Regions from separate parts of the Glaciimonas sp. GNP009 genome, predicted to be linked through region 1. Evidence: predicted binding sites of a transcription regulator. Region 1 holds the regulator's gene; the other holds the start of a gene.
What was found. The regulator sigma-54, encoded in region 1, starts transcription at its own class of promoters, with help from an activator protein. The targets are predictions, from matches to a motif close to TGGCANGNAANCTGCTTT.
Positions count from the first base shown of each region.

Region 1 (4,432 bases):
TGCAATTATCGGAAAAGTTTTTGGCGCATTAAAGCAATAGGCTGCGGCATACCATCGTCATGGTATTTTTGATGTGGACCGAATTGGGAAAGTTACGGGTCTGGCGACTTTATGAAAACTCTTTTGAGAGTGACGTTATAAAGCTTCTTGCTTAGTTATTTGTTTTGGCCGCTGTTTGAGGTGTACCCGGTTGCGTTCGAGACATTCGGCGATGCCTCCGAACACTGCTAAACGATGCAAAGTGTTACGAACATATTCGGGCAGGGCGTGTGTAAGTAATATAATTTTAAAATGACAAAGGGCGCATTAACTGCGCCCTTGCTCATTTGTCAGTATAGTATTTTTCAATTTATTTATTGAGCAATACTTACGTTGACCGCATTAGAGAACCCCGTCCATCACGTTGCTGCGATGGGCAAATCCTCAGGTAGATGCTTGATTGCCGAATGTTGATGATTCTGCAATTTGTCCTTATATTTAATCACTTGTCGATCGAGTTTGTCGATTAACAAATCGATGGCGGCGTAAAGGTCATGCGCAATGCTCTCGGCATGCAGGTCTTTGCCTTTAACGCGCAGATTAATTTCGGCTTTTTGACGCTTTTCTTTCTCTGTGATTTTGTCTACCGTCAGGATCACACTAATATCTATGACCTGATCGAAGTGGCGCTTGATACGCTCCAATTTGCTTAGCACGTGTTCGCGAATGGCGGGAGTTACGTCGAGGTGATGCCCACTAATTGTGAAATTCATACAGCGCTCCTATCAAGTGTGTCGTTGGCGGTTCGGACCGGGACGATTAATTCAGTGTTGAATCACCAATTTATTCATCAACCATAAATCAATCAGTCAGAACACAGCGACGTTTGTGCAAACAAGCAAACAGCTATAAAGATTTACGCAAATTGACCGGCGGAATTCGTAAAGCTTCGCGATATTTTGCGACGGTGCGACGGGCCACTACCATACCTTGTTCCGCGAGCATGTCGGCAATCTTGCTGTCAGAGAAAGGACTTTTAGAATCTTCCGCTCCTATCAGTTGTTTGATTAACGCCCGTATCGCCGTTGAGGAAGCCTCTCCACCTGCCTCTGTAGCAACATGGCTGCCAAAGAAATACTTTAATTCGAACATCCCGTGTGGGGTGAGCATGTATTTCTGAGTAGTTACACGTGAGATAGTACTCTCGTGTAATCCTAGTGTATCAGCTATTTCGCGCAACACAAGAGGTCGCATAGCAACCGCCCCATGTGAGAAAAAATTCCGTTGACGCTCAACAATTGCCTGCGCTACACGCAGTATGGTATCGAAGCGCTGACGCATATTTTTGATCAGCCACTTTGCCTCCTGTAGCTGCGAGTTAAGTGATCCCTCGCTCTTGCCCTGCTTGAGAATGTTGGCATAAAGAGCATTAACTCGAAGCCTTGGCATAACGTCATTGTTGAGCATTACCTGCCAACCATTTTTTGTTTTTCTGACAATTACATCTGGTACGACATAATCTGACGCACCGCCAGCAAAGGTCGCGCCGGGATGAGGATTACATTTTTTGATAATAATTTGTGCCTCGCGCAAATCTTCATCATCACACTCCAGCGCTTTTTTGATTTTATTAAAATCGCGCTGGGCAAATAAGGTCAGATAACCTTCAACGATTGTTAGTGCCAGTCGGCGTGTGACGAACGCTACTTTGGGAAATGCTTTGATTTGCAATGCGAGGCATTCTGACGCGTTGCGTGCTCCGACACCAGTTGGGTCGAAGCTTTGGACCATCTTCAAGGCCATCGACAATTCTTCTATCTCGATATCAAGTTGCTCTGGAAGACGTGCAAAAATATCGTCTAGTGATTCCTCCAGGTAGCCGTTTTCATCAAGCGCATCAATGATCAACTCGATCAATGCACGGTCGCGTTGCTGATCAACAGCTTCACGCATTTGTTTGAGCAAATGTTCGCGCAACGTCGATTCGCAGGCTTCTAATTGTGGTCGTGAATCCTCATCATCTGGGGCTTTGGAGGTTCGGGAAACGTCGTCAAAGCTCCATTCGCTGTCAGTATTGCCGTTCTCTTGATTGTTTTCGCCAGACTCGGGCGCTTCACCACCGCCCTCAGGCTCAGTTGGCGAGCTGCTTACTTCACTGTCACCTGGTGGCGCATCCATTGTTGAGGCACTGGTACTGATCGCCCCGTCGGCGAGTAATCGCACTGAATTGTCCAGGGGATCGTCGAGGCGTTCCAGTAACGGGTTATCCGAAAGGATATGTTCAAGTTCCTGATGTAACTCCAACGTAGACAATTGCAACAATCGAATCGATTGCTGCAATTGCGGGGTTAGCGCCAGATGCTGCGAGGTACGGAGTTGGAGAGATTGTTTCATGGGCGCTAGGGAATCCGTTGAATCCGTTACATGCGGAAATGTTCACCCAGATAAACTCGTCGCACTGATTCGTTGGCGATGATGTCGTCTGGACTGCCGCTGGCTAGCACGCTACCTTGGTTGATGATGTATGCCCGGTCACAAATGCCGAGCGTTTCGCGCACATTATGGTCGGTGATCAAGACACCGATGCCGCGCTCTTTAAGGAACCTGACGATACGTTGAATTTCGATAACGGCGATAGGATCAATACCGGCGAACGGCTCATCAAGAAGCACGAAGCGCGGATTGGTGGCTAAAGCACGGGCGATTTCAACTCGTCGTCGCTCTCCACCGGACAAAGATAATGCCTGATTTTCCCGCAATTTCTCAATTTGCAATTCTTGTAGCAGTGAATCGAGTTTGTCCGAGATTTCATCTTTGGTCAGTGCTTTGCCGTTTGGCCGCTGTAATTCAAGTACCGCACGAATATTGTCTTCGACCGTTAGCTTGCGAAAAACAGAGGCCTCTTGCGGCAGATAAGACAGGCCAAGCACCGCGCGTTGATGAATCGGTAAACGCGAGATGTCAACGCCATCTAAATCAATTGTTCCACCATCCGATGGCACCAGACCGACGATCATATAGAAAGAAGTCGTTTTTCCAGCGCCGTTAGGACCAAGCAAGCCGACGACCTCGCCGTTATTTACTTTCAAAGAGACATCGCGGACTACTTGGCGCGCGCCATAACTTTTTTGCAGCCCTTTAACGATCAAGGTGCTTAAATTTGTAGAGGTCATCTTATTTACTCTTCGGCTGGATGACTGCTTTGATGCGGCCCGCGCCAGGTTGACTATTGCCGGAAACATTGTTACTGACCGAGTAGAACTCCACGCGACTATCGTAAGAGATGAATTCGCCGTTTACAACATCGGTGACTTTGGTCCCTTGCAGACGTCGCATTTGCGCTTTCGAAAATAATTTAACGATTTCAGTTTTATCGTCGTACTCAATTCGCTCAGCTTCACCTTCGATCCATAAGTCAGGACCGCCGTCGCGCTTTTGGCGAAACGTGGCTAAGCCACCGGGAGGTGCGTATAAGGTGGCAAATTGATAGCCTGATGGGTCCGTCGTGACGACGACTTTGTTGGCTTTCATGATCAGCGTGCCGCGGGTCAGTATCACCTTGCCGGTGAATATCTTTACTTGTTTTACGTCGTCCAGCGTGAACTGGTCTGCGTCTACGTTGGATGGTTTATCTGCGTCAGCTTTTTCAGCATGGGCACCTGAAATACAAGTCAGTTGCAGCGCGAGTAGGGTTAAAAATAGAATACGTTTCATAAAAATCCTGAAAGGGGATACTGGCACTAAAAGCAACAATGGCTTCAATAGGATTATCCGGTAATCATGTGAGTTATTTAGTCTGCCGCGGTGTTGCGCGATAGGTGCCACGGACATTGTTTAATAGGCGTAATTGCATAGTCGCATTATTGGCATACATACCAACACCGGTCATTTTCGACTGATCGATCGTGATTTCGACCGCCTTGTTACTTGTCATAATGTCATCATCTGGCAATAGCTGAAGGTACTCGGACTGCAAATGAAGCTTTGACGACTTTGGCGTCGCTGAGCGGTCTGCGTTCACATTGCCGTACATATTCACTTTACTGTTGTTGTCTTCGATTTTGGCAGTATTGGAGCGCAAGGTCATCGGCGGTTGTTGTTTATCAAGGCTACGAATGACGGGAAGAATCACGTCAAATGAATCGTCGGCGGGATTGTGCGTCAGGCGTTGACCTGAGATGTTGTAGCGTGGCTGACCATTAAGTGCGAGTTGCACATAATTAAAATTTTCGACGTAATAATCAGGCGCAACACGCGGCGCACCCGGCAATAATTGCTCTGTATTTTTACGCATCACTTCCATGATCCAGAAACTACCGAGAGTGAGTGCCACACACACCGTCAGCAGCAGCATGAAGCGTAGGCGAAAAGTTGACCGCAGGTTTTTCATGCCGCCTCTATGACGCCGGTCAAATACTGTGCCAAAGCGGCGGCGTACTTGCCTTGCGCACGC
Region 1 covers NZ_JBTGUV010000004.1:1,850,350-1,854,781, reverse strand. The annotation lists gene ACXX82_RS09075 (DUF4197 domain-containing protein) at 1-40, shown strand, start outside; gene hpf (ribosome hibernation-promoting factor, HPF/YfiA family) at 399-752, opposite strand; gene ACXX82_RS09065 (RNA polymerase factor sigma-54) at 886-2,373, opposite strand; gene lptB (LPS export ABC transporter ATP-binding protein) at 2,400-3,152, opposite strand; gene lptA (lipopolysaccharide transport periplasmic protein LptA) at 3,154-3,693, opposite strand; gene lptC (LPS export ABC transporter periplasmic protein LptC) at 3,767-4,369, opposite strand; gene ACXX82_RS09045 (KdsC family phosphatase) at 4,366-4,432, opposite strand, start outside.

Region 2 (4,432 bases), 510 kb from region 1:
CGAGTTTGAATGCGATCCAGGCGCTCTCAAAGATTTGCAAATTGTTGCGAGAATGCACCAAAAACCTGTCACCCTTTTTGACGCCTAATTGATGCAAAGCATGCGCTACCGCATCGACGCGGTCATTAATATCTTTCCAGGTAGCGACGTCATCGCCAATAATGATGCCCGCGTCATCGGGAAAACGGCGCGCGACATCCGATAACAGCCGCCCCAGATTCATGACTTTTTTTAACATGGTCTCGCTCTTATTTCGGTTGGGCTTATTAATTGTTGTTGCATGTGAGCTGTGCGGAGACAAGACAAACATCAAGAATTCAAGATTGATTTGCTCTGGTTTGCTTTGCTTTTACACCGCCTCATCAGGTGCCTCAAAAAACCTGTTGCACGAGCCAGGGTCGCATTGAGAAGCAGAGCCGTACGGAGGTACGGTGAGCATCGGAAATGCGAGATTGGTTTGCGCAGCAGGTTTTTTGAGGTACCTGTTTGGGCAGCAGGTTTTTCGAGGTACCTACCTGACGCGCTCTAAAATGCTGACATAATTTGCTACTGCGGCACCGCCCATATTGAATACGCCGACATATCTGGCATCCGCTATTTGCATTTCGCCCGCATCGTGGCAAGCCTGCATCGCTGCCATGACATGCATTGAAACACCGGTGGCGCCAATTGGATGACCTTTCGATTTCAGTCCGCCAGAAGGATTAATCGGTAAACGGCCTTCTTTGGTGGTGACGCCGTCGAGAATCGCGTGCGCGCCTCGTCCTGGCTCAGCCAAACCCATTGCTTCATATTCCAGCAATTCCGCGATAGTAAAGCAGTCGTGGGTTTCTACCAGCGACAGATCTGTAAGCGTCAACTTTGCCTGCGCCAGCGCCCTCTTCCACGCCAGACTGCCGCCCTCGAAGGACGTTGGGTCACGCCGACTGAGCGGCAGAAAATCATTGACGTGCACTGCCGAGCGAAACTGCACCGCACGCGGCATACTTTTAGCGACATCAGCGGCGCTGATGATCATTGCCACTGCACCGTCTGAAATCAAGGAACAATCGGTACGTTTCAGCGGGCCGGCGACGAATGGATTCTTTTCAGATACATGACGGCAAAAGTCAAAGCCCAGATCTTTGCGCATATGCGCATAAGGATTGGCCGCGCCATTTTTATGGTTCTTTGCTGCGATTGCTGCCAAAGCATCCGACTGATCGCCGTAACGATCAAAATAGGCTTGGGCAATATTGCCGAACACACCTGCGAAACCGCCAGCAATGGCCGCTTCTTCTTTAACGTAGGAACATTTGAGCAAGACATCGCCAACTGCCGCTGTAGCCAGTTCGCTCATTTTTTCGTAGCCAATGACTAGCGCATGGCGCGACTGACCGGATAAAATTGCCTGTAATCCTGAATGAATTGCTGCTGAGCCGGTGGCGCAAGCGTTTTCGACCCGGACTGCTGGCGTGAATCGCATTTCCGGAATGCTATTAAAAATGAGCGAAGAAGGAAAATCCTGCTGCAGAAAGCCGCCATTAAAGGTGCCGATGTGAATAGAACTGATATCGGCCGGTGTCAGACCCGCGTGCGCTATCGCCGCCTGCGCTACTTCGGCAATCAATATTTCAGGATCGAGGGCATCAAGTTTACCAAACTTAGAATGGTTCCAGCCGGTAATGCATGGGGCGGAAGTCGATGGAGAGGAAGTCGTCATTTGGATTCCTAAAAAGAGTTTTCAGAATAATGCTATGCAAAAATAATGCCAAGGTTATGACACGAACGGCAACTATAGGTAACTGTCGCCAAGAACTATCAAATGGTCATTCTCAATGTAGATCAAGGCGAAAAATGAAGTAGAAGCGAATGAAAGCGTATGGCGTCAATATTATCCTTTTGCGCAGCGGCGTGGCGTATGGACCGATTTTTGGGGCGGCGATTGCATAGCAACTGGCGTGCAGCGTGCGATAAAGAATTTTGCTGCACCGCAGTAACGACAGGTGTTTATTTTATGCGACAGGTGTCGCACAAAATAAACACCTGACATCCTTTGTCGAAATTGCATTTTTAGACGAGAATATCAGCACTGGGCTGAGGATAGCTGCCAGAGCAAGAGACGAGGAGGAAGAGAAGCACGACAATATAGCCAATCGGAATAACCGCCGATAGCAAAACTGGGCCTTGGCACTTAAATTGCTCTATCCAATCTTACGCAGCGTAGCTACCAGGTTCCAGAGATCATTTTTTATATAACTAAAATCCAGGAGACAAACAGATGGGTAATCGCGTTGGTATCATTTCACGCCGCAATTTTTTGAAAACAATTTCTGCCACATCGGCAATCGCCGCCAGTGGCTTAAGTATGGTTTCGACACAAGCTTTTGCCGCTGCCGAGTTCACCTTAAAATTCGCCAATAATCTGCCAGTCACACATCCGATGAATGTGCGGGCAAAAGAAATGGCGGCAAAAATTGCGACCGACTCAAAAGGTCGCATTGATATGCAAGTCTATCCAAATAGCCAGCTCGGTACTGATACCGACATGCTGTCGCAAATTCGTGCTGGCGCTATTGATTACTTTTTGCTTTCACCGTTGATTCTTGGAACACTAGTCTCGGATGCACAAATCAGCGGAATTGGTTTTGCATTTAAAGATTACAACCAAGTGTGGGCAGCGATGGATGGCGATCTTGGCGCCCACGTGCGCAAACAGATTTCGGCGAAATCGACACTGTTCGCGTTCGACAAAATTTGGGATAACGGCTATCGCCAAATCACCAACAGCAGTCGCCCGATTAATAAGCCGGAAGACTTGAAAGGTATGAAATTACGCGTTCCACCAAGTCCACTCTGGACCTCAATGTTCCGCGCATTTGATGCTGCGCCAACCAGCATTAACTTTGCCGAAGTCTATTCAGCGCTGCAAACAAAAATCGTCGAAGGCCAGGAAAATCCACTAGCGATCATCTCGACTGCCAAACTGTACGAAGTGCAGAAATATTGTTCGATGACGAATCATATGTGGGATGGTTTTTGGTGTCTGGCAAATAAAACCTCGTTCGAAAAGCTGCCGAAGGATCTTCAGGATATCGTCACGCGTAATATCAACGAAGCCGGTCTGAAGCAACGCGTTGACACCAAGGCACTTAACGATTCACTAGTCGCCGAAATGAAAACCAAAGGCCTGCAATTCAACGATACCAACAACGACGCTTTTCGCACCAAGCTACGTAGTGCTGGATTTTACGAGCAATGGCACAAAAAATTTGGGGATGAGGCTTGGGCCATCCTTGAGAAATACACTGGAAAATTGGCCTGATGGACGCCGCTACGACCTATACCACACCAGTGCAAAGCCATTTTCTGGCGCGGCTTCTGGCGACGGTCAACCGCGGCGTGATGCACGTTGTCGCTGCGGTGGCGGCAACGCTGGTGATTGTTGAGACGTTGATATTGCTGATCGGCGTGACCTATCGCTATGCGTTGCACGATCCGCTGATCTGGTCGGACGAACTGGCCTCAACACTATTCATCTGGCTATCGATGCTGGGTGCGGTGCTGGCGCTTGACCGTGGTGAACATATGCGGCTAACGGCGATTGTTAATAAACTTTCCGAAAAATGGCGCATCTGGTTCGAGACTGTGGCAGCGCTGATTGTCTGCATCTTTGTTCTGATGATCATTCACCCGGCCGTCACCCATGCGACCGACCAAATGGCGATCACCACGCCCGCTCTGGAAATTCCGGACGGCCTGCGTGCGGCGGCTTTGCCAGTCGGTGCCATTTTGATGTTGCTGGCTGCGGTTGCCCGTATGGCTAGCCATGCGACCTTTAAACAAGTCACCTCAGCAATCGGTGTGGTGGGCGTTATCGCTCTGGCTTTGTGGCTAGGCAAACCATTGCTGCTCGCCATGGGCAACTACAATCTGATCATATTTTTCGTCGTGCTGATTGGTGCGTGCGTGGCTGGCGGTATTCCAATTGCGTTTGCATTCGGTACTGCCACCATGGCTTATCTGGCGTTAGCCACGAATGCGCCAATGATGATCGTGGTGAGCCGCATGGACGAAGGTATGTCCAGTCTGATTTTACTCTCGGTACCGTTATTTGTTTTGCTCGGCGCACTGCTGGAAATCAGCGGTCTGGCGCGTACGCTGATCGATTTCATGGCCGCGTTGCTTGGACACGTACGCGGCGGCTTGCAATACGTCCTCCTTGGCGCGATGTTTCTGGTATCGGGTATATCCGGCTCTAAAGCAGCCGATATGGCGGCCATTGCACCGGCTCTGTTCCCTGAGATGAAGAAACGCGGCGCCAAGCCGGAGGAATTGGTGGCGCTATTGTCAGGAAGCGGTGCCATGACCGAAACGATTCCGCCAAGTCTGGTGCTGATCACGATCGGTGCGGTGTGTAGCGTATCCATTACGTCATTGTTCATCGGTGGCT
Region 2 covers NZ_JBTGUV010000004.1:1,338,585-1,343,016, forward strand. The annotation lists gene ACXX82_RS06915 (acyl-CoA synthetase) at 1-310, opposite strand, end outside; gene ACXX82_RS06920 (acetyl-CoA acetyltransferase) at 512-1,702, opposite strand; gene ACXX82_RS06925 (TRAP transporter substrate-binding protein) at 2,261-3,304, shown strand; gene ACXX82_RS06930 (TRAP transporter large permease) at 3,304-4,432, shown strand, end outside.
Region 2: a site for sigma-54 is predicted at 1,736-1,753, ahead of ACXX82_RS06920 (acetyl-CoA acetyltransferase). Genes of this name have one in related genera too.